4 regions of the Aureimonas sp. N4 genome follow, and region 2 is predicted to be linked to each of the others. Evidence: predicted binding sites of a transcription regulator. Region 2 holds the regulator's gene; each other region holds the start of a gene.
The links. The regulator PhoB, encoded in region 2, activates phosphate uptake and scavenging genes when phosphate is short. The targets are predictions, from matches to a motif close to TGTCATNNANCTGTCAT.
Positions count from the first base shown of each region.

Region 1: a site for PhoB is predicted at 2,128-2,144, ahead of AUL28_RS01535 (DUF2794 domain-containing protein). Genes of this name have one in related genera too.
Region 3: a site for PhoB is predicted at 2,762-2,778, ahead of AUL28_RS14515 (acid phosphatase). Genes of this name have one in related genera too.
Region 4: a site for PhoB is predicted at 2,949-2,965, ahead of AUL28_RS06555 (glycerophosphodiester phosphodiesterase family protein). Genes of this name have one in related genera too.

Region 1 is NZ_BBWS01000006.1:26,249-32,006, forward strand. It holds gene AUL28_RS01525 (Bax inhibitor-1/YccA family protein) at 114-896, shown strand; gene AUL28_RS01530 (GNAT family N-acetyltransferase) at 1,053-1,610, shown strand; gene AUL28_RS01535 (DUF2794 domain-containing protein) at 1,716-2,054, opposite strand; gene AUL28_RS01540 (DUF1223 domain-containing protein) at 2,378-3,154, opposite strand; gene acnA (aconitate hydratase AcnA) at 3,591-5,758, opposite strand, start outside.
Region 2 is NZ_BBWS01000016.1:58,853-64,610, forward strand. It holds gene AUL28_RS05530 (Hsp33 family molecular chaperone) at 1-246, opposite strand, end outside; gene argF (ornithine carbamoyltransferase) at 239-1,201, opposite strand; gene AUL28_RS05540 (aspartate aminotransferase family protein) at 1,198-2,406, opposite strand; gene AUL28_RS05545 (GcrA family cell cycle regulator) at 2,791-3,501, shown strand; gene AUL28_RS05550 (DUF3297 family protein) at 3,748-4,005, shown strand; gene phoB (phosphate regulon transcriptional regulator PhoB) at 4,130-4,861, opposite strand; gene phoU (phosphate signaling complex protein PhoU) at 4,867-5,586, opposite strand; gene pstB (phosphate ABC transporter ATP-binding protein PstB) at 5,647-5,758, opposite strand, start outside.
Region 3 is NZ_BBWS01000046.1:40,045-45,802, reverse strand. It holds gene add (adenosine deaminase) at 1-341, shown strand, start outside; gene upp (uracil phosphoribosyltransferase) at 380-1,009, shown strand; gene AUL28_RS14515 (acid phosphatase) at 1,122-2,663, opposite strand; gene AUL28_RS14510 (cytochrome-c peroxidase) at 2,977-4,266, shown strand; gene AUL28_RS14505 (hypothetical protein) at 4,353-4,541, shown strand; gene AUL28_RS14500 (hypothetical protein) at 4,544-4,744, shown strand; gene AUL28_RS14495 (retropepsin-like aspartic protease family protein) at 5,201-5,731, shown strand.
Region 4 is NZ_BBWS01000021.1:16,262-22,019, forward strand. It holds gene AUL28_RS06540 (ABC transporter permease subunit) at 1-544, opposite strand, end outside; gene AUL28_RS06545 (carbohydrate ABC transporter permease) at 556-1,449, opposite strand; gene AUL28_RS06550 (extracellular solute-binding protein) at 1,523-2,860, opposite strand; gene AUL28_RS06555 (glycerophosphodiester phosphodiesterase family protein) at 3,133-4,020, shown strand; gene AUL28_RS06560 (inositol monophosphatase family protein) at 4,017-4,778, shown strand; gene AUL28_RS06565 (magnesium transporter CorA family protein) at 4,824-5,758, opposite strand, start outside.

The DNA of each region.
Region 1 (5,758 bases), on a different contig from region 2:
TCGTTCCGGCTCCTCTTCGCATATTCAGGGCAAGAGGGCTTGGCTGGACGTCCCGCCAGCTAGGCCCGGCCGGCAACGGCCGAGAGGGCGGGATGCAAGAAAGGAAACTGTCCATGGCTGACAAGTGGAACAGCGGCACACGCAGCGTCCCCCTGTCGCGGGGCCGCGCGGACGTCGCCATCGATCAGGGCCTGCGGAGCTACATGCTCCGGGTCTACAACCTCATGGCCATCGGCCTCGCCATCACCGGCGTCGCCGCCTACGGCCTCTTCTCCATGGCGACGACCAGCGATCCCTCGCTGGCCGTTGGAACGTATAATGGCATCCTGCTGACGCAGTTGGGCGCTACCATATTCACCACGCCGCTGCGCTGGGTGCTGATATTCGCGCCGCTCGCGCTCGTGATGTTCCTCTCCTTCCGAGTCAACCGGATGAGCACGCAGGCCGCGCAGGCGACCTTCTGGGCGTATGCCGCGCTGGTCGGATTCATGTTCTCCACGTTCTTCCTCGTCTACACGCAGGAATCGATCGTGCAGGTCTTCTTCGTGACGGCGGCTTCCTTCGGCGCCCTGTCGCTCTTCGGCTACACGACGAAGCGTGACCTGTCGGCCATGGGCTCGTTCCTGATCATGGGCCTCTTCGGCCTGATCATCGCCTCGCTCGTGAACATCTTCCTGGCGTCCTCGGCGCTCAGCTTCGCCATCTCGGCCATCGGCGTCCTGCTCTTCGCGGGCCTCACCGCCTGGGACACGCAGCGCATCAAGGAACTTTACTGGGAAGGCGACGACACGCTGGTCGCCGGTCGCAAGGCCATCATGGGCGCGTTGACCCTTTATCTCGACTTCATCAACCTGTTCATGTTCCTCCTTCGCTTCCTCGGCACCAGCCGCAACTAAAGCCAAGGGGAGCCGGACGGTTCTGAGACAGGGGCGGCCTTCGGGTCGCCCTTTTTCGTATGCGCCGTGCGGATCGGGATGGGGCATTTGACGGATTGAGACGGACGCCGCGCCCGCTTATGGTCCGCCCGGTTCACTCCGTAAGGCATCCCATTCATGAGCGCGTTCACCCTCCGCGAGGCCACTCTCGCCGACATTCCCGCCCTGTGCCGCATCTATGAACACGCGGTTCTCCATGGCACGGCGACCTACGAGCTGACCCCGCCCGACGAGACCGAGATGACGGCGCGCTTTCTCAATCTGACGCGGCAGGACTATCCCTATCTCGTCGCCTGCAATGGGGAGGGGCGCGTCGTCGCCTATGCCTATGCCGGCCCGTTCCGGGCCCGCCCGGCCTATCGCTGGTCGGTGGAGGATTCGATCTATCTGGAGCCGGAGGCGCAGGGCCAAGGCATCGGCACGGCGCTGCTCGGCCGCCTTCTGGAGCTGTGCGAGGAGAAAGGGTTCCGGCAGATGATCGCGGTGATCGGCGGGGCCGACAATCACGGCTCCGTCAAGCTGCATCAGAAGCTCGGCTTCAAGCCGATCGGCCTGTTCGAAGGCTCGGGCTTCAAGTTCGGACGCTGGATCGACACGGTGCTGATGCAATACTCCCTGAACGGCGGCAAGGAGACGCTGCCGGATGAAAGCCGCTATCCCGGCACGCTGGTCTGAGCTCATTCGTTAGGTGGGGCTAATAGCTCCATGAGATGCACGGTCGCCGCCTCGGGCGGCCGTTCGTGGGTATGTAGGACTAATCTGAGTGCCGGAATGTCCCGCTCAGGTGTCGGCCAGCTTCAGCGACTTGTCGAACACGCGCAGCACCTGCGGCAGATCCTGCCCGCGCTTCATCACCAGCCCGCCGGCGGCGTGGACGCTATAGGCCCCCTGGCGGCGCGCCAGTCGTGGCTCCTTCTCGATGCGAAACAGCGGCATTTCGGAACTGCGCCGGAAGATGGAGAACACGGCCCGGTCCTTGAGCGTGTCGATGGCGTAATCGCGCCATTCGCCCGCCGCCACCATGCGCCCGTAGATTCGAAGGATTTCGCCGAGTTCGTGCCGGTCGAAACTGACGACGGGCAGGGCGTTGGCAGCGCGCACCTCCGAGAGGTGGATCAGCGAGGCGGAGCGTTCGGTCGTGGGTTCGGTCAATCGCAATCCCTCCGGGGAACGCCGCAGGGCGCGGCGAGCCCTTCATCATCCTGTCATGGAAATGGGGCCGCGCGAAGGGCGTTGCAACCGGACAGGCCGGTGGCTCAAGCCTCGGGGCAGCGTATCGGCTGAGCCGCTGCGCTCGGGAGTGGGTCGGGATACAGGGTCGGGCCAATCGTCCGAGGCTGCTGCGCCTTCTTTGTCAGCCGCTGTCGCCGTCCCCCTGGGGCGTCCCGCGACAGCGGAACATCCCACGCCCACCTGTCGCGGCTCGATCGCTCGGCAGACGCTCAGAAGGGCAGGGCCGCCGCTGCCAGAATCGGCCCCGGCCGGTCGTCCCGGTCCATCGCCTGGAGCAGCGCGACGCAGCCGCCCGGCTGCGTGTCAGGGTCGGCGATGAGGCCGAGCGGCATATCCACCGCGAGCCGGCCGTCGGCTCCGAGCAGGCCGACCGCGCGCCAGTCGCGCACCGCATGCGTGTTCAGGAGTTGGCGTCCCTCGTTCTCACCGCGCGCGACCTCGGTGCGCGTGGTCTTGGCATAGGTCGCCAGAATCAGCGCCGGGGGCCTCGCGCCCTCCGGCAGCGCGCCGGCCTCGACGCGTAGGTGCAGGGTCTCGCCCCGAAGGCGCATCTCGATGCGGGGCGAGCCGTCCGCGCCGGCCAGCGGAGCCTTGGCCGTCGCAGCCTCGATCGCCGCCGCATCGAAGCCGGCCATCACCGCCTTGCCGTTGACGATGGCCTGGGGCGTCGTCAGCCCGCCGAGCCGCAGCGCCTTGGAATAGCTCTTCTGTCGCTCGGCATTGCGGCGCGAGCCGAGCGGGTCTTCCCAGCCGATATAGTCCCAGTAGTCCACGTGATAGGCGAGGGCGACGACATCGGGCCGCGCGGCGAGTTCCGCCAGAACCGCGTCGGCCTTCACGCATTCGCTGCATCCCTGGCTCGTGAAAAGCTCCACGATGCCGCGCACATTCTGGCTCGACGCTTCGTCGCCGCTCTCGTCGGCATGGGCGAGGCCGAGCGGCAGGACAGCGGCAAGGAGCAGGACGAACAGGGTCGGCGGGCTCATGGATCGGCATCTCCTTGGCTCCGGGATGGCCCGAAGAGAGATGGGACCATGGCGGGATAACCCCACGGAAGGCGAGCCTTGCGCCGTTCAATTGAGGGTGAGCCGGGCGCGAGGCGAGGCACATGAAAACGCCGCCGCCCTTGCGAGGAGGGCGGCGGCGCGAAAGACAAGCGAAACAGCCCGAGGGTTGGCTCGCGAGATCGTGTGAACGGCTCGAGCCTTCAGGGCGAACTGGCGTTGGCCCTCGAGACTCATGCCTAGCCCTCGAGAGAGGGCGCCGCCGAAGCGCGGAGGCTTCGGCGAAGCAGCTGGGACGCTTCGGCGGGGATGGTTCCTGGAGCGCTTCCGTCGAACAAAGGTTCGCCAGAAAGGCTCCAGGTTTTTGTTTCCGCATTGTCCGGGCGCGAAAGCCGACTCGGCTTTCGCTGGAAATGCTTTAGGCCGCCAGCTGGCGCAGCACGTAGTGCAGGATGCCGCCGTTCTTGAAGTATTCCAGCTCGTCCAGCGTATCGATGCGGCAGAGCAGGGGAACCTTGACCACTTCGCCATTGGCGCGGGTGATCGTGGCTTCCATGGTCTGGCGCGGCTTGACCTCGGTCAGGCCTTCGATCGTCACCGTTTCCTCGCCCGTGAGGCCGAGCGACTGCCAGCTCGTGCCTTCCTGGAAGACGAAGGGCACGACGCCCATGCCCACCAGGTTGGAGCGGTGGATGCGCTCGAAGCTCTGCGCGATCACGGCGCGAACGCCTAAGAGCACGGTGCCCTTGGCCGCCCAGTCGCGCGAGGAGCCGGTGCCGTATTCCTTGCCGGCGAAGATCACCAGCGGAACCTCTTCCTGCTGATACTTCATCGCCGCGTCGTAGATCGCCAGCTGCTCACCAGAGGGGAAGTGCTTGGTGATGCCGCCTTCCACGCCCGGAACCATCTGGTTCTTGATGCGGATATTGGCGAAGGTGCCGCGCATCATGACTTCGTGGTTGCCGCGACGCGCGCCGTAGGAGTTGAAGTCCACCGGGCGCACCTGATGCGAGACGAGATACTCGCCCGCCGGGCCGTTCTTCTTGATCGAACCGGCCGGGGAGATGTGGTCGGTCGTGATCGAGTCGAGGAAGAGCGACAGGATGCGCGCGCCCTTGATGTCGGTGACGGGCTTGGGCGTCATCGACATGCCCTCGAAATAGGGCGGGTTCTGCACATAGGTCGAACGGTCGTCCCACTCGTAGGTGAGGCCGCCCGAGACGTCGATCTTCTGCCAGTTCGGGTCGCCCTTGAAGACGTCCGAATAGCGGCTCTCGAACAGGTCGCGCGTGACCGTCTTGCGGACGATCTCGGAGACTTCCTGCGTGGTCGGCCAGATGTCCTTGAGGAAGACGTCCTTGCCGTTCTGGTCCTGGCCGAGCGGGTCCTTGGTGATGTCCACGAACATCGAACCGGCAATGGCGTAGGCGACGACGAGCGGGGGCGAGGCGAGATAGTTCGCGCGCACGTCCGGGTTCACGCGGCCTTCGAAGTTGCGGTTGCCCGAGAGCACCGAGCAGGCGACGAGGTCGTTCTTGTTGATGGCTTCCGAGATCGCTTCGGGAAGCGGGCCGGAATTGCCGATGCAGGTCGTGCAGCCATAGCCGACGAGGTTGAAGCCCATCGCGTCGAGATCGGTCTGGAGACCGGCCTTTTCGAGATATTCGGTGACCACCTGAGAGCCGGGGGCCAGCGAGGTCTTCACCCAGGGCTTCACCTTGAGGCCGAGCGCGTGCGCCTTGCGGGCGACGAGGCCGGCGGCGACCAGCACGTTCGGGTTGGACGTGTTGGTGCAGGAGGTGATGGCCGCGATCACGACGTCGCCGTCGGCGATGCCATGGTCCGCGCCCTCGACGGCGTGGCGAGCGGTCTCGGGCGTCTGGCCGGGGGCCGTCGCGCCTTCGTCCATGAAGCGCGAGTCACCGGTGGAGGCCGGCAGCTCGTTCTTCTTGCGGCCGCCCTGAAGTTCGGCGAGCGCGGTGCGGAACTTCGGCGCGGCCTCGGTGAGCGCGACGCGGTCCTGCGGGCGCTTGGGGCCGGCGAGCGAGGGAACGACGGTGGAAAGGTCGAGCGCCAGCGTGTCGGTGAAGACGGGCTCTTCCGACGAGGCGTCGAAATACATGCCCTGCGCCTTGGCATAGGCTTCCACCAGCGCGATGCGGTGCTTGTCGCGGCCGGTCGCTTCCAGATAGGCGATCGTGTCCTTGTCGACCGGGAAGAAGCCACAGGTCGCGCCGTATTCCGGGGCCATGTTGGCGATGGTCGCCTGGTCTTCCAGCGTGAGGTTGGCAAGGCCGGGTCCGTAGAATTCCACGAACTTGCCGACGACGCCCTTCTTGCGCAGCATCTCGGTGACGGTGAGCACGAGATCGGTCGCGGTCGTGCCCTCGGGCAGCTTGCCGTCGATGCGGAAGCCGATGACCTCGGGGATCAGCATGGAGATCGGCTGGCCGAGCATGGCCGCTTCCGCCTCGATGCCGCCGACGCCCCAGCCCAGAACCGCAAGGCCGTTGACCATCGTGGTGTGCGAGTCGGTGCCGACCAGCGTGTCGGGATAGGCGATCGTCTCGCCGTTCTCGTCCTTGG
Region 2 (5,758 bases):
CTGGGTTTGCGCGATGAACTTGCCGTCGAACTTCAGCGAGGTACCGAGCAGAACGGTGAGCACGATCATCTCGGCCAGAAGCTGCGAGACCGGCGCGGGATAGTCGTGCCGCGCCAGAATCTGATCCACCATCGCGCCGAGTTGGACGGCGCGACCGCGCGCGTCCAGGGCCTCGACCGCGAAGGGAACCACCGCGTCGTCGCCGGCAAAGCCGATGTCGCCAAGCTCGAGCGAGGAATCAGCCATGCGATGCGACATCCCCGAAGACCCAGGCGAGGATCGACTTCTGGGCATGAAGCCGGTTCTCGGCCTCGTCGAAGACCACCGATTGCGGCCCGTCGATCACCGCATCCGTCACCTCCTCGCCGCGATGGGCGGGGAGGCAATGCATGAAGAGCGCTTGCGGGTTGGCGTGCGACATGAGCCGCTCGTTCACCTGATAGGGCAGGAACACATTGTGCCCGCGCGCCTGATCCTCGCGGCCCATGGACACCCAGGTGTCGGTGACGACGCAATCGGCGCCCGACACGGCCTCCACCGGATCATGCGTCAGATGCAGCCGGGTGCCGGCCTCGCGCGCCGCCGCGACATAGCGCGGATCGGGCTCGGAGCCTTCGGGCGTGGCAATGCGAAGCGAGAAATCGAAGCGGCCGGCCGCCTCGATCAGCGAGTTCAGGACGTTGTTGCCGTCGCCCGACCAGGCGAAGGTCTTGCCCTGCACCGGCCCGCGATGCTCCTCGAAGGTGAGGAGATCGGCCATGATCTGGCAGGGATGCGTGTCGTCGGTCAGCGCGTTGATGACAGGCACGGTCGCGGCCTCGGCCATTTCGAGAAGGCGCGAATGCTCGGTCGTGCGGATCATGATCGCGTCGACATAGCGCGACAGGACGCGCGCCGTGTCGGCGATCGTCTCGGCGCGGCCGAGCTGCATTTCCGAACCCGACAGGAACAGCGTCTCGCCGCCGAGCTGGCGCATGGCGACGTCGAAGGAGACGCGGGTGCGCGTCGAGGGCTTCTCGAAGATCATGGCGAGCACGCGCCCTTCGAGCGGACGCGCGCCCTTGCGGCCCTGCGCCTTGCGCTCGCGCGCATCCTTCAGGATGGCACGCAGATCGCCCGGCGTGGTGCAGGAGAGGTCGATGAAGTGCCGCACCGACGAGGCGTCGGCGGGCGATGCGATGGCCGCGGAAAGGGAACTCATGCCGCGCTGCTTTCGGACTGGGACTGGGACAGATCGGCGACGGCGGCTTCCAGCCGGCCCATCGCCTCGCGGATTTCGGCTTCGTTGACATTGAGCGGCGGCAGGAAGCGCACGACATTGTCGCCGGCCGGGGCAGCGAGCATGGCGTGGCTGCGCAGCGCCTCGATCAGCTGCGTGTTCGGCACCACCATCTTGAGACCGATCAGAAGCCCCTCGCCGCGCACTTCGGCAACGACATCGGGATAGCGATCCGCCAGCGAGGCGAGGCTCTGCTTGAAGAGAAGCGCGTTGCGGCGAACGTCTTCCAGGAAGCCATCGGCCAGAACCACGTCGAGCACGGCATTGCCGACCGCCATGGCGAGCGGATTGCCGCCGAAGGTCGTACCATGGGTGCCCGGCGTCATGCCCTTGGCGGCCTCGGCCGTGGCAAGGCACGCGCCGAGCGGGAAGCCGCCACCAATGCCCTTGGCCGAGGCCAGGATGTCGGGCGCGACGCCGGAATTCTCATAGGCATAGAAACGCCCGGTGCGGCCAACGCCGGTCTGCACCTCGTCATAAACGAGAAGCAGGCCATGCTCGTCGCAGAGCTGGCGCAGGAGCTTCAGGAAGCCCGTCTCGACCGTGCGAATACCGCCCTCGCCCTGGATCGGCTCGATCAGGATCGCGGCCGTCTCCGGGCCGATGGCCGCGCGCAGCGCCGCCTCGTCACCGAAGGGCACCTGATCGAAACCTTCGACCTTCGGGCCGAAGCCTTCCAGATATTTGGCCTGACCGCCGGCGGCGATGGTCGCCAGCGTGCGCCCGTGGAACGCGCCCTCGAAGGTCACGATACGGAACCGCTCGGGATGGCCCGATACGTACTGATAGCGCCGCGCCGTCTTGATGGCGCATTCCAGCGCTTCCGCACCCGAATTGGTGAAGAACACCTTATCGGCGAAGGACGCCTCGACCAGTCGCTGACCCAGCGTCTCCTGCCCCGGCACGTGGAACAGGTTGGACGTGTGCCAGAGTTTGCCGGCCTGCTCGGTGAGGGCCGCCACGAGATGGGGATGGGCATGGCCGAGCGAGTTCACGGCGATGCCGCCGGTGAAGTCGAGGAAGGTCCGCCCGTCGCTCGTGTGCAGCCAGACACCTTCTCCTCGCTCCACGCGAATGTCCGCGCGCGCGAATGTGGCAAACAGCGGATTATCGTGGAACTCGGCCATGGCGATACTTCTCGTTGGCATGGACATTGGCGATGACGGCGGCCCGACAGGCGGCCGGAGCGGGCGAAATCGAAGTGCCTCGCAAGGGCCAGCCTATACCATGGGGACGACGCGAATTGTCAACGAAAGCCGAAGTTTCGGCACTTGGGCCCAGCAAGGACTTCCGCGCGCGTCATTCTTCCGCCATAAGCTGTTGAAAAGCGGATGAAATGATTCGGGCGACGGCGAGGTCTCTTGCCGCCCTTCGCGCTTGCGTTCTAGAAACGTCTCGGACACCAGATTTCGTGTGGGAAGCCCCGCCGATCCGCAAGGGATCGATGGGTGCCTTGGATGTTGGCGACCGCGCCGCCCGCCCGCAGCGACTTGAGTACGAGGAGTCTGTTCATGAGTTGGACCGAGGAGCGCATCGAGCTGCTCACGCGTCTTTGGGGCGAAGGCCGCAGCGCCAGCCAGATCGCGGCGGAACTGGGCGGCGTCACCCGCAACGCCGTCATCGGCAAGGTTCACCGGCTGAAGCTGGACAACCGCCCCAAGGGCGGATCGGACGAGAGCGTCGCCGAGATCACCCCCGCCGCCATTCCGGTGGCCGTCGCCGCACCCTCGCCGGCCCCGGTGCCCGAGCCCGTCGTCGTCGTGGCGCAGGCCCCCGCGCCGCGCCCGGAGCCGGAGGCCGCCCCCGTGCCGCCGAGGCCAACGCCGGCCCCATCCATCGCGCCAGCGGCCGCGCCTGCCCCGGCCGCACCGCGCATCCTGACGCCGACCTTGCCTTCGACGCCGCCGTTGCGCGCACCCATGCCGCAGCGCCAGCCGATGGTACATTCCATCGGCGCGACCGCGCTGAAGATGTCTCCGGAGACGGACGCATTCGAGGACGCGCAGATCTTCGGCCATTCCGAAGGCGGCGAAGTGGTGCCGATGTCGCGCAATCTGACGCTGGTGCAGCTGTCGGAGCGCACCTGCAAATGGCCGCTCGGTGATCCGCTGAGCCCGGATTTCCGCTTTTGCGGCAACCACTCGCAGGACTCCTCGCCCTACTGCAAGCACCACGCGCGCATCGCCTTCCAGCCCGTCTCGGAGCGCCGCCGCGTTCGCTAACTCAACGGTGGGCTTTCTCAGACCCTGATGTGAGACCCGGCAGCGCCAGCGGCCGGGTTTCTTTTTGCTCCTCGCTCGCGAGCGCCGCGCCCATCTCCTCGCCACCGAGAAACCGTCTCCCGCTGCGCGCCGTCATGCTCTATGGAGGGGCACCGGATGCACATCGGAGGGCGAAGGCCCGGCGCGCGAAGGCGTGCAGCCCAAAGCCGTTTCGCATCCCTTGTCCCTACGTCAGAAGGCCATGCCATGACCGATACACCGACCTTGCCCGACCGCCTCGCGATCGATCCGGACAGCCCGCATTACGACGAGGCGCTTCTGGCGCGCGGCATCGGCATCCGCTTCAACGGCGCGGAAAAGACCAATGTCGAGGAATATTGCGTCAGCGAAGGCTGGGTGCGCGTGGCCGCCGGTAAGGCGAAGGACCGCCAGGGCAAGCCGCTTCTGATGAAGCTGAAGGGCACGGTCGAGCCCTATATCAAGGACGACGCAGCCGAGGGCTGAGCCCAAGCGGTCGAGCGGGCGGGATCGGTGCCCGAGGGCGCTTCTCACTCCTCAAACAACAACGGCGCGACAAGCCCCTGCTTGCCGCGCCGTTTTCGTTTCGAACCCGCTTGCGGGAAAGCCGTCAGCTGGCTTCCGCGCGCTGCGCCGAGGCCGGACGCGGGCTGGTGAAATTCTCGTCCAACGAATAGCCCGCGCCGCGGACGGTGCGGATCGGATCGCGCTGGCGCCCGCGATTGATCGCCTTGCGCAAACGGCCGACATGCACATCCACCGTGCGCTCGTCGACATAGATGTCCCGCCCCCAGACGCCGTCGAGCAATTGCTCGCGCGAGAAGACGCGGCCGGGCGACTGCATCAGGAATTCCAGGAGGCGGAACTCGGTGGGTCCGAGCTTGACCTCCCGCCCGGCCCGGCGAACGCGGTGCGTTTCGCGGTCGAGATCGAGATCCCCGGCGACGAGCTGGCTGGAAATGCGTTCCGGCTTCACGCGCCGCAGCATGGCGCGCACGCGGGCCATCAGCTCGGGCGTCGAGAAGGGCTTCACGACGTAATCGTCCGCGCCGACCGACAGGCCGCGCACCCGCTCCGACTCCTCGCCGCGCGCCGTCAGCATGATGATCGGCAGGCGCTCGGTCTCCGGCCGCGTGCGAAGACGCCGGCACAGCTCGACGCCCGACAGGCCCGGCAGCATCCAGTCGAGCAGGAGCAGATCCGGCACGGCTTCCTTGAGCCGCAGATCCGCCTCGTCGCCGCGGGCGATCACATCGACCTCGTAGCCCTCGGCCTCCAGATTGTAGCGCAGAAGAACGCCCAGAGCGTCCTCGTCCTCGACGACCGTGATCCTCGGCCCCATGGCGCTTACCCGTTCGCGCCGGGCATGGGCGCGGCGATCGAGGGCGTCGAGTCGCTCTTGGGACGCTCGGCCTCCATCTGCGTGCCGGTCTTGATGTAGTAGACCGTCTCGGCGATGTTGGTCGCGTGGTCGCCGATCCGCTCGATATTCTTGGCCGAGAAGAGAAGATGCGTGCAGGCCGTGATGTTGCGCGGATCTTCCATCATATAGGTCAGGAGTTCGCGGAACAGCGAGGTGTAGAGCGCGTCGATCTCGGCGTCGTGGGCACGGATTTCCAGCGCACGCACGGCGTCGCGCGTGGCGTAGACGTCGAGAACGTTCTTCAGCTGCTCCAGCGCCAGTTCCGACATGTGCTCGATGCCGCGCACCAGCTGAACCGGCTGCTTGTGATCGTTCACCGCGATGACGCGCTTGGCGATGTTCTTGCCGAGATCGCCGATCCGCTCCAGATCGCTGGAGATTCGGATCGCGCCGACGATCTCGCGCAGATCCTGCGCCATGGGCTGGCGCTTGCCGATCGTCATCACGGCGCGCTCGTCCACCTCGCGCTGGAGCGTGTCGAGAAGGATGTCGTCGGCGACGACGGACTGCGCGAGGCCCCAGTCCGAGCGGATCAGCGCCGACACGGCCTGTTCCACCATGCGCTCGGCCTGGCCGCCCATTTCGGAGATGCGGCGCAGAATGAATTTCAACTCGTCATCATAGGAGGAAACGATGTGTTCCATGATGCGAACTCCCTGTTCTGGCGGGGTCGGCCGCGCGCGGCGGCGCGGCCGGGCGCGAGGTTAGCCGAAGCGGCCGGTGATGTAGTCCTGCGTGCGCTTGTCGTCCGGGTTCTGGAACATCTTCTCGGTCGGTCCGACCTCGACGATCTTGCCCAGATGGAACATGGCCGTG
Region 3 (5,758 bases), on a different contig from region 2:
TCCTGAAACGCCTGCGCGACGAGGCGATCACGCTGGAAGTCTGCCCCGGCTCCAATCTCTCGCTCGGTGTCTATCCCGACGCGGCGGCCCATCCGCTGAAGCGCCTGCGCGAGGCCGGGCTGCGCCTGACCGTGAATTCCGACGATCCACCCTTTTTCGGCACCGATCTCGCCCGCGAATATGCCTTTGCCACAGCGGCGGGCTTCGGTCCGTCCGAACGGCTGGCGCTGACGCGCAACGCCATCGAGGCGGGTTTCATGGACGCGGCGACGCGCCAGCGTCTCCTGTCCCTGTTGACCATGCGCGCGCTCCTGCTTGGCGCGCCGGCCGCAACGCAATAGACCTGTCATACGAACGAACGACCAGAAGAGGTTCCCGCATGGACGGCGTCACCGTCATCGACCATCCGCTCGTGCAGCACAAGCTCACTCTGATGCGCAAAAAGGAGACCTCGACGGCGAGCTTCCGCCGGCTCCTGCGGGAAATTTCGACGCTTCTGTGCTACGAGGTGACACGCGATCTCGACCTGACCACGACCCGCATCGAAACGCCGATGCGCGAGATGGACGCGCCGATCCTGGAAGGCAAGAAGCTGGTCTTCGCTTCCATCCTGCGCGCCGGCAACGGGCTCTTGGAAGGGATGCTGGATCTCGTGCCGGCCGCGCGCGTCGCCCATATCGGCATGTACCGCGACCACGATACGCTCCAGCCCGTGGAATATTACTTCAAGGCGCCCGAAGACCTCGCCAACCGCCTGATCATCGTGGTGGACCCGATGCTGGCGACGGCCAATTCCGCCACCGCCGCCATGGAGAAGCTGAAGGAGCGCGGTGCCAAGAACATCCGCTTCCTGTGCCTTCTCGCCGCGCCCGAAGGCATCCAGCGCTTCCGCGCCGCCCATCCCGACATTCCCGTCTTCACCGCCTCGATCGACGAGGGGCTGAACGAGAAGGGCTATATCATGCCAGGTCTGGGCGACGCGGGCGACCGCATGTACGGCACGAAATAAGCCGCGCCGCGCAATGAAAGCGCGGAGCGATGGATGAGAACGGCCCGGACGGCGAGCGCGCCATCCGGGCCGTTTCGCGTTTCATGAGGAAGAGGCGTGGAGGCCTCCCCGCTCACTTCGACAGGTCGAGCGCCGCCGTCAGATCGCCCATAGGCTTCTCGTGGTTCTCCGCCAGCGCCTTGTCGCGCAGCGCGAGACCGGGAAGAACCGGCAGGTCGTAGCGCTCGGTGATGAAGCGCAGGATCGAGGTCGTGTCGTACTGCGTGTGGTCCACCGTGCCCTTGCGTGCGAAGGGCGAGACGATGATGGCGGGGATGCGGTTGCCCGGACCCCAGCGGTCGGCCTTGGGCGGGGCGACATGATCCCACAGGCCGCCGTTCTCGTCATAGGTGACGACGACGAGCATGTGCCCCCATTGCGGGCTCTTTTCGAGATGGGCGATCACGTCGGCGATGTGCTCGTCGCCGCTCGCCACATCCGTATAGCCATTGTGCTCGTTCAGATTGCCCTGCGGCTTGTAGAAGGTGACGGCGGGCAGATGGCCCGCGTCGATATCGGCGATGAACTTCGCCCCGGCCATTCCGCCGTCCTTCAGATGCTCGGCGCGCGCGGGCGTGCCCGGCGCATAGGCCGCGAAATAGTTGAAGGGCTGGTGGTGGAACTGGAAGTTCGGCACGGGCCGGGCGTTCTTGCCGTCCAGCGTGTCCTGCCAGGCGCCGGCATACCAGGCCCAGCCGATCCCCTTCTGCGACAGGAGATCGCCGATCGTCTCCTCATGCTGCGGCGGTAGGGTCGTGGGCTTGGCCGGGTCCGCATAGGCCTTGTCGCCGCCCTCGGCCGGGGCGTTGGCGCTCGGCTGATAGGGTGGCTGCATCGTGTTCACGGCGTAGAAGTCCGGCGTCAGATTGCCGTCCTTCTCGAATTTCGGCATGCCCTCCAGCGCCGAAGCCGGGGAGTTGGCCGCGAGCGTCAGCGTCTTGCCATCGCCATCCACCGCCGCGATCAGATCCTTGGCCGGGCTCTTGTCGGCGTCGGGATAAACCGGCGCGCAGGCGCAGGCGAGCTGGAAATGGTTGAAGAACGAGCCGCCGAAGCCCGCCTGGAAGAAGTGGTCGGCCAGAACGTATTTCTGCGCGACCTTCCACATCGGCATGTTCGAGCCGTCGAAATGGCTCATGACCAGCGCGCCGGAATCGGCCCATGCCGCGAACTTGTCGTTCTTTCCACCGTCGATCTGCATCTGCTCCTGATAGAAGCGGTGCCAGAGATCGCGTGTGATGGTGCCGAGCGACAGGTCGAAGCCCTTGGGATCGTCCAAAGCGAAAGGCGCGTTCGGCAGGTGCTCGGTCTGCGTTTCGTTGATGACCGGGGTCACGCCCTTGGCCGTCAGCCCTTCCCAGACCGGCGGCAATTCGGACAGCGGCTTGCCGTCGCGGTCGAGCTGGAGCTTGGATTCGGCGGAGGCCTGCGCGATACCGTCCGCGCCGGGGAAGGCGCCATAGAGATTATCGAAGCTGCGGTTCTCGGCATAGATCACGACCACGGTGTCGATCTTGTCGAGCCCCGCCGGTGCGGCGCAGGCCATGCTCGGCGCGAGCACGAGCGCGGCGGATGCGCCCGCCAGAAGACGGCGAGAAAGCTGGGAAAGCTTCATCATCAAGAGCCCTTCGAAAGAGGCCGGCCGCAAGGGAAGGCGGCGAACGGCACGGCCCTCCAGCGGGAGGGTTCGCGCCGCCGCTCTAGGCCCGAGTTCTGACAGGTTCGTGACAGTTTCACATTTGCGTGAAAATTAAATCGGCGCTGGAATTCATCGAGATGTCACGAACCGCGCCGATAGGAGCGAGCGCCAAGCGCGGCGAATCGCTGTTGCCTGCGAGTTGCCTGGACGATCCGCTGCGGCCAAGCCCGCCGCTTCGCGTGCTGCTGGGTGCGCGAGGTTCGCCCTGTCGATGTGAAGAGTCGCCGATATGACCCCGCAGCCCCTTCGTCTGCGCCTTGCTGCCCTGCTGGGCCTGACGCTCACCGCCTTTGGCGCGCCCTTCCTGCCCGCGCTGGTTCAGGCCGGCGGGCCGCCGCGCCCCGATGCCGCGCCGATGAGCCGTGTGCAGGCCTTTGCGCGGGCCGATGCGCTCCGGGCGCTCGGGCAAGAGATGTTCTTCGACCCGTCCCTGTCGGCGTCCGGCCGCCAAGCCTGCTCGACCTGTCACGACCCGGCCCATGCTTTCGGTCCGGCCTCGGCCGAGCCCGTGATGATGGGCGGGCCGGCGCTGGACCGGCCGGGCGTGAGGGCCGTGCCGTCGCTGCGCTATCTGCAGGCCGTCCCGCCCTTTACCCAGCATTATTTCGAATCCGACGACGAGGCCGACGAGAGCGTGGACAATGGCCCGACCGGCGGCCTCACCTGGGACGGGCGCGTAGACGGCGGCGCGGCGCAATCGGCGATCCCGCTTCTCTCACCCTTCGAAATGGCCAATGCGGATGCGGCGAGCCTCACCCGCTCGCTCGCCGCCGCGCCCTATGCGCCCGAGCTGAAGCGCCTGTTCGGGGGCGATATTTTCGAGCGGCCCGAGGATGCGCTGCACGCGGCCGGCAAGGCTCTGGCTGCCTTCGAGCAGAACCCGGCCGAGTTCTATCCCTATTCCACCCGCTACGACGCCTATCTCGCCGGCAAGGGCGATCTCACGGACCAGGAAAAACGCGGGCTCGCCCTGTTTCAGGCGGAGGACAAGGGCAATTGTTCGAGCTGCCATGTGAGCGAACGCGCCAATGACGGCGAGCCGCCGCAATTCTCCGACTTCGGTTTTCTCGCCATCGCGCCGCCGCGCAACGAAGCGATCCCGGCCAATCGCGATCCCCGCTATTTCGACCTCGGCCTCTGCGGCCCCTATCGCACCGATCTCAAGGATCACACCGACTATTGCGGCCTGTTCCGCACGCCCTCCTTGCGCAATGTCGCCCTGCGCACGAGCTTCTTCCACAATGGCGTGTTCCATTCGCTGCGCGATGCGGTGGCCTTCTATGCCACGCGCGACACCGACCCCGGCCGCTGGTACGGGCACAAGGCCGACGGCACCGCCCGAACCTATGACGACCTGCCCGAGGCCGCGCGCGCTAATGTGAACCAGGAGCCGCCCTTCGGCCGCAAGCCGGGCGGCGCGCCAGCCTTGAGCGAGAGCGAGATCGACGATGTCGTGGCCTTCCTGAAGACGCTGACGGACGCCGACCTCGCGCCCAAGACGGATGCGCCCCGGCCCTGACGCCCAAATCCTTGCCCGGCGAAAGGCGCGGAACCCATGGGGGAGAACGGGATTAACCTTTTCGAACAACGAGAAGGAGCGATCGCATGTCCTCCAAATCCCCGCCGATCCCGGCCGAGAATCTGAGCCCGAAAGGACCGGGCGACCACGAGACCCATAAGGCTGATGCCGTCGCCAAAGGCGCTCAGGCCTCCCCCGGCAATCTCGATACGCAGGGCCGGCAAGGCAATATCCACCAGAACACGACCCATCAGGGTCATCAGCAGGACCGCTAGCCATGTCCAGCTCATCGAAGACGGAAAGCGCCAACCGCCATCATGGCGGCCCCGGCTCCAGCCATCAGGCGCCCGACCGACCCGACCCCACCGAGGGTCGCGGCCCCAAGCCGGGCGAGCCGACCAACGGCCCTCGCGCGCAAGTCTCGGGCGGTGGCGGCGAGCAGGACACGCACCATACGCATGACGCGAAGCTGAAATAGGCGGATGCGTCGGAACTCAGGAAAGGCCCGTTTCACGGCGGGCCTTTCTCCTTTTTGGGCCGTCGTATCCATCGGCCGTCGGAAAGCCTCCGCGCTGTTGAGGCCCCCGAACGGTTTGCCCCATCCACCCACCGTCTCGCGGCCGAGGCTGGGCTTGGCCCACGCATCGTCTTCCTTGGGCGCTTCACGCCGACGACACATCTCACGCCGTCCCGGCCCGATAAGTGGCCCGACAGGCCCTGAGATCATCGGCGCGAAGGCCGGCGCGTTTCCCAACCCGAGCGTCCGAGCCGCATTGCTTCGGCGAGCCGGGGAGCCGTCAGCGAAAATCGAAGCCCGACGCCCCATTGATCTGTAACCATAAGGTGTCCGACGAGGCATTCCCCAAGCCTTCGTTCACCATTTGCCGCCAAGCTTCCTTGATCGGCCTCCGCTCGCTGCCCAGGGAACTTGAGCATGACCCGGCTTCTCGGCTTTGCCGTCTTCGCCTCGATCGTCGCCATGGCCTTTCCATCGGTGTTCGAGCGCTATCGCGCGACGCTGCAAACGGGCGAGGCCGAGCAGTTGACCCCGCCGGCCAAGGTGGTGGAAGCCGCACTGCCAGCGCCCGCGAGCGGTCGCGGCCTGCAACTGCGCGCCGACGCGGACGGGCATTTCCGCACGGAGGCGCGCTTCGAGGGGCGCATTGAACCCGTGCTGATCGACACGGGCGCGACCTATGTGGCCGTCAACGAGCGCACGGCGCGCCGACTCGGCATCAATGTTCCGCCCGAAGCCTTCACCGGCGTGGCCCAGACCGCCAACGGCCCCATGCCCGTCGCGCTCGCCAAGGCGAGACGCATTGCCATCGGCTCGGTGGAGGTGCGCGATGTCGATGTGATGGTGGCCAAGGGCGAGGCGCTGTCCACCACCCTTCTCGGGATGAGCTTCCTCAAGCGCCTGAAGAGCTTTTCGGCCAGCGGCAATACGCTGACGCTGGTGCCCTGAGGGCGACGGGCGAGCCATAGGTCGCGC
Region 4 (5,758 bases), on a different contig from region 2:
TCATGAAGAACTGGCGAAACAGGAACGTGCCGGTGGCCGTCGCGACCAGAGGCAGGGACAGGCCGGAATAGGTGTTGAGGAGGTTCCAGTCGATGCTGACCTCGATGCCGGTCAGCGTCTGGATCAGGAGGCGGAAGGGCTGGAACGCGTCGGCGGCGATATTGTAGGTCGGCACGACGCGCACTTCGAGCGGCAGCATCAGCGTCAGGAACACCAGCCAGAAGAAGACGAGGCCCCAGCGCGATCGGAAATACACGATGGCGAAGGCGCTGAGCGCCGAAACCGCGATCTTGCCGGCCGTGACCGCACCAGCCATGACGAAGCTGTTGAACAGGGCATTGCCGAGATCGGCGCGGGCCCAGGCGGCGGCATAGTTCTTCAGCGCATCCGGCCCGGGCAGGAAGCTGAAAGGAACGGCGTTCACCTCCTGAAGCGTCTGCGTCGATGCGCAAAGGACGATCCAGAAGGGCAGGAGCACGGTGACCAGCGCCATGACGAGGATGGCGTAGGTGATGAGATTGGAGACGGGCGTCTTTTCGATCATGTCCCGAGCCCTCAGCGGTAATGCACGCGCCGCTCGATGAAGCGGAACTGGATGAAGGTGAAGACCATGATCAGGCTGATGACGATGAGGCTCTGCGCCGCCGCGCCGGAGTAATCGAGCCCTTCGAAGGCCTTGGAGACGATGTTGAAGACCATGAGATTGGTGGCGTTGTTCGGCCCGCCATAGGTCGTGCGATCCACGATGCCGTAGGTATCCTTGCCGACGAAGCTTTCCGTCGCGATCAGGATGAGGAGCAGGAACAGGGTCGGCGAAAGAAGCGGGATTTGGATGTCGAGCGCCCGGCGCAAGGGGCCGGAGCCGTCCATGGCGGCTGCTTCCGTCAGGCTGCGCGGGATCGACTGAAGGCCCGCCAGCATGAAGATGAAGCAATAGCCGATCCACTTCCACACGAAGCAGGTGACGATCAGGATCATCGCGTGGCTATTGTATTTGGCCGGATTCCAGAAGTCGGGATGGGCGGCATTGACCATGGCCATCAGCCCGCGCTCGGGCGACAGGATGAACAGGAAGGCCGTCCCGACCGCCGGCCCGGCCAGCGCGTAGGGCCAGATGTAGAAGAAGCGGAAAATCTTGGAGCCCTTGAGCTGGCGGTCGACTGCGAGCGCCAGAACCAGCGCCAGTCCCATCGTGATGACCGTCGCTAGAACCGCGAACGTCACGCTGACGCGCACCGAATTCCAATATTGGCTGTCCGAAAAGACGGCCTGGAAATTCTCCCAGCCGACGAAAAGACGCGCGCCCGCGCCGCCGAAGGCCGGCTCCAGCGTGAAGGCCCAGTTCAGCACCGAAACGGCGGGCCAGTAGAAGAACAGGAAGATCAGAAACAACTGGGGAAGGGCGGCAAGAACCGGAACCCAGCGGCTTTTGAAGACGACACGCTTCATGACGGATATCCACGATGAGGAACGCCGCCGAGGCCGGGGAGGGCTTCGGCGGCGCGGGAAAGTGCGGTTCGGCTTAGTTCAGCGTCTGGCCGGCATAGGTCTTCTCGAAGCGACGCAGCAGCGTGTTCGAGCGGTCGGCGGCCTCGTCCAGGCTCTTCTGGATGTCGGCGTTCTGCATGAAGATCGCCTCAAGCGCGGTCGAGAATTCCTTGCGGATCTGCGTGTAGTTGCCGAGGCGGATGCCGCGCGTGTTTTCGGAGGGCGGGGTCAGCGTCAGGCTTTCGATCGCGATTTCGCGGCCCTTGAACTGCGGCTTGTCGTAGAAGCCGCTGGCCTTCATCGCCTCGAAGCCGGTCTTGGTCACCGGGATGTAGCCGGTCACGGTGGACCACCACTCAACCATGTCGGGCTGGGCGAGGAAGTTCAGGAAGGCGGCCGCGCCCTTGTACTCGGCTGCGGGGCGGTCCTTCATGACCCAGAGCGAAGCGCCGCCGACCAGCGTCTTCTGGCGCTGGGTGCCCTCGAAGGCCGGCAGCATCGTGACATGCCACTCGACACCCTGCGGCAGCGTCTTGCCGGCCGTGCCATGGTCGGCGATCGAGCTCATCGCCATCTGGCAGGTCTGCGAGGTGAAGGACGGGAAAGCGTCCATGCCGAGCTGCTTGGTCTTCACGACGAAGAGCTTGTCGTCGACCTGCTTCTTCCAGAACTTGATCTCGTCGACCACCTTCGTCTTGTTGAAGACGACTTCGGCGTCGAGACCCTGATAGCCGTTGGCCTTGGTGGCGACGGGCTGATTGTGGATGGCCGAGAACTGGTCCAGCGAGAACCAGGGGTCGAAATTGATGGCCATCGGGCATTCGTAGCCCGCGTCCTTCAGCTTCTTGGCGTCGGCCGATACCTGCTCCCAGGTCTTCGGCGCTTCCGTGATGCCGGCCTTCTTGAAGGCGTCGCCGTTATAATAGAGGACGGCGGTCGAGGAGTTGAACGGGAAGGACTCGAGGTCGCCCTTCGCCGTGGCGTAATACTGCCCGATACCGGGGAAGTAGTTATTCCAGTCGATCTTGTAGCCGTTGTCGGCCATCAGCTGCTTGGCCGGGACGAACGCTCTGGACAGCATGAGGTCGAGCGTGCCGGCGTCATAGACCTGGGTGATCGCGGGCTGCTTCTTGGCGCGGTAGGCCGCGATCGTGTTCTGCAGATTGGTCTCGTAGCCACCCTGGCTGACGCAGGAAATCTCGTAGTCCTTCTGCGAGGCGTTGAACTTGGTGCAGGCCTCCTGCACCCTGTCGCCGAGATCGCCCGACAGACCGTGCCAGAATTCGAATTTCACGGGCTCGGCATGAGCTGCGCCCGTCAAACCAGCCAAGAGCGCCAGCGCGCTGGCGGCGCCGAAGATTTTCGTGAGCATTGTGAGCCCTATCGATCGAAATAAAAGGAGGACGAAATCTTGCCGTTCGTCGCGGCGGTCCAATAATGAGCGTCGGGGTGAGAGTAAAATGAAGTTTGTATGACGATACCGCGGATTCACAACTTCCGCTTGTTTGGGTTTTGTCGGGAATTCATCATCGATTTGTCACCGTTGTGACATGATGCCTATGGTAGCGCGAAGCCGAGCCAGCCCCGTCCGCCTTCAGGGACGCCGCCGCCTCTTGCGCTCAAGGACCTTTTCCCGAGTTTGTCATGACCCAAGTTTCTGCCGCGGCCGTCCTCGACGCCGCTTCTTTTCGTTCTCCCGTTCTGGACTTTGCTCCGGCCGATTGTCTCGTGATCGCCCATCGCGGCTCCTGGGTCCGCGCCCCGGAAAATTCGCTTCTCGCCATTCGCGAGGCGGGGGCTCTGGGCGTCGGCATGGTGGAGATCGACGCGCGTCAAACCGCAGACGGCGCGATTCTCGTCATTCATGACGATACGCTCGATCGCACCACCCAAAGCCGGGGCGCGGTTGCCGAGCAGGACAGTGCGACGATTCGTGCCCTTCGCCTGCGCGAAAGCGGCGGAGGCGACGATGCGCCGCTGACCGACGAGCGCGTGCCCACGCTTCTGGAAGCGCTGGAAGAAGCGCGAGGCCACGGTCTTCTCGTCAATGTCGACACCAAGTCGGCTGCCGAGCTTCCTGCCGTGACGCGCGAAATCCTGCGGGGCGGCTTCGCTGGGGATGTCGTGGTGAAGGCGGAACTGACGCCGGCCGATCTGGCGCGCCTGCCCGCCGACCATACGGCCTTCGGACCCTTGCCCTTCATGCCGGTGCTGAAGTCGCAAAAAGGTCGCTTTGCCGAAGACCTCGCGCATTTCGCCCACCTCAATCCCTTCATGATCGAGGCTATGCCTGCTTGCGTGGAGGATCTGGAAGCGGGCATGGAGGCGGCGCGCGCCCTCGGCGTGCGGCTTTGGCTCAATACCTTGGACGTCTCCCATATGACCGATTTCAACGACACGGCCGCCCGGCAGGACGCCGACGCGATTTGGGGGCGGCTTCTCGACCTCGGCGTTGGTGCGATCCAGACCGACGAGTCCGAGCGCCTCGTCGCTTACCTCGCGGCGCGGGGACTACGGAGCGCTCGCCTATGAATCTGGCTTTGCTTCAGCGCCGCGACACGGCCGCCGAGATCGTCAAGACCGCCGCCGCCGAGGCGCTCGGTCATTTCGCGGATCGTAGGCAACTCCTGACGGAGACCAAAGCCGGGCCGCGCGATTTCGTCTCGCAGGCCGATCGGGGCATCGAGGCACGTGTTCGCGCGCTTCTGGCCGAACGCTATCCGGGCGAGGCCGTCGTGGGCGAGGAAGAGGGCGGGGAGACGGCCGATCGCTACTGGATCGTCGATCCGATCGACGGCACATCGAACTTTCTGGCCGGCTCGCCGCTCTGGGGCATCTCGCTCGGCTATGTGGAGAATGGCGTGCCGGTGGCGGGTGCCATCGCCGCGCCTTGCCTCGGCGAACTCATGGCCGGCGCGCGAGATGTCGGCGTGGTGCGCAACGGCGTTCCCTTCGAGCGGGAGGTGGCCGTACCCGGCCTCGGTCTCGTGTCCTTGGGCGACAGTCCGGGCGAGGATCTGGAGGCCGCGATCGCGCTCCAGCGCCGCTTGCGTGAGCGTGAATGGATCGTGGAATCCTTCCACTGCACCTCGGTTTCCATGCTCTTTGCTGCGCTCGGCCGCTTCGACGGCCATATCCAGCCGGTCACCACCATGTGGGACATCGCGGGTGGGGCCGCGATCTGCCGTGAGCTGGGCCTGGAGGTCGAGATCATCAGGCACGAGGATGGCGCTTACGCCATCTATGCCGGCACGGCCACGCTCATGCGGGACGCGCTGGGCAAGGCTTGACCGTTCAGGCGCAGCACCGGAGGAAGAGGCGGCTTTCGAGCCGCCTCACAGCCACTTCTTGTGTCGGAAATACAGAAGCGGCAGCAGCGCCGAGAGCACCATGATCGTCAAGGCCATGGGATAGCCGAGCGCCCATTTCAGTTCGGGCATATGCTCGAAATTCATCCCGTAGATCGAGGCGACGAGCGTCGGCGGCATGAAGCCGACAGCCGCCACCGAGAAAATCTTGATGATGGCGTTCTGCTCGATCGAGATCATGCCGACCGTGGTGTCGAGCAGGAAGGTCGTCTTGTTCGACAGAAAGGACACGAAATCGTTCAGCGAGGCGACGTCCCGCGCCATCGCCTTGACCCGCAGCTTCAACTCCTTCTGCGGCTTGCGCCGATCCATCACAAAGGAGAGGAAGGGCAGGAGCCGGTCCACGGTCGCCAGACTTTCCCGCGTGCGCGAGGAAATGTCGCCGGCCGCGCCGAGGCGCTTCAGAAGCTGCTTGAAATCGGCGGTCGCCGTCGGCGTGTTCGTGTCGGACGAGCGGAAGATGTCGGTGCCGATCCGGTCGAGATCGCTGGCGATCTGCTCCAGGAGATCGGCCATGCGGTCGATGATCGTTTCCAGAAGGCCGACCGCGATGGAATCGGCCGTCGGCCCTTTGGTACGAGAGGGCTTAGGGGGAGCCGGCGGCGGGCCGTAATGGTCGAAGCTCGGGAGATAGCCCGGTTTCGTTGTCTCGCCATTGCCCTCCCGGCAGAGCTTGGTCGAGAAGATTTGGAACGAGCGCGGGTCGGTATAGCGCAGCGTCACGAGGCGCTGGCCGACCAGAATGAAAGTGACGGGGCCGAAATCCGGCTTGCCCTCGTCCAGCCCATAGACGATCGAAGCGGTCATGAAGTCGCCGCCATCTTCCGAATAGAGCCGGCTCGACACTTCGATCTCGCGCATCTCTTCGCGCGTCGGCACCTCGATCCCGCAAAGCGCCTCGA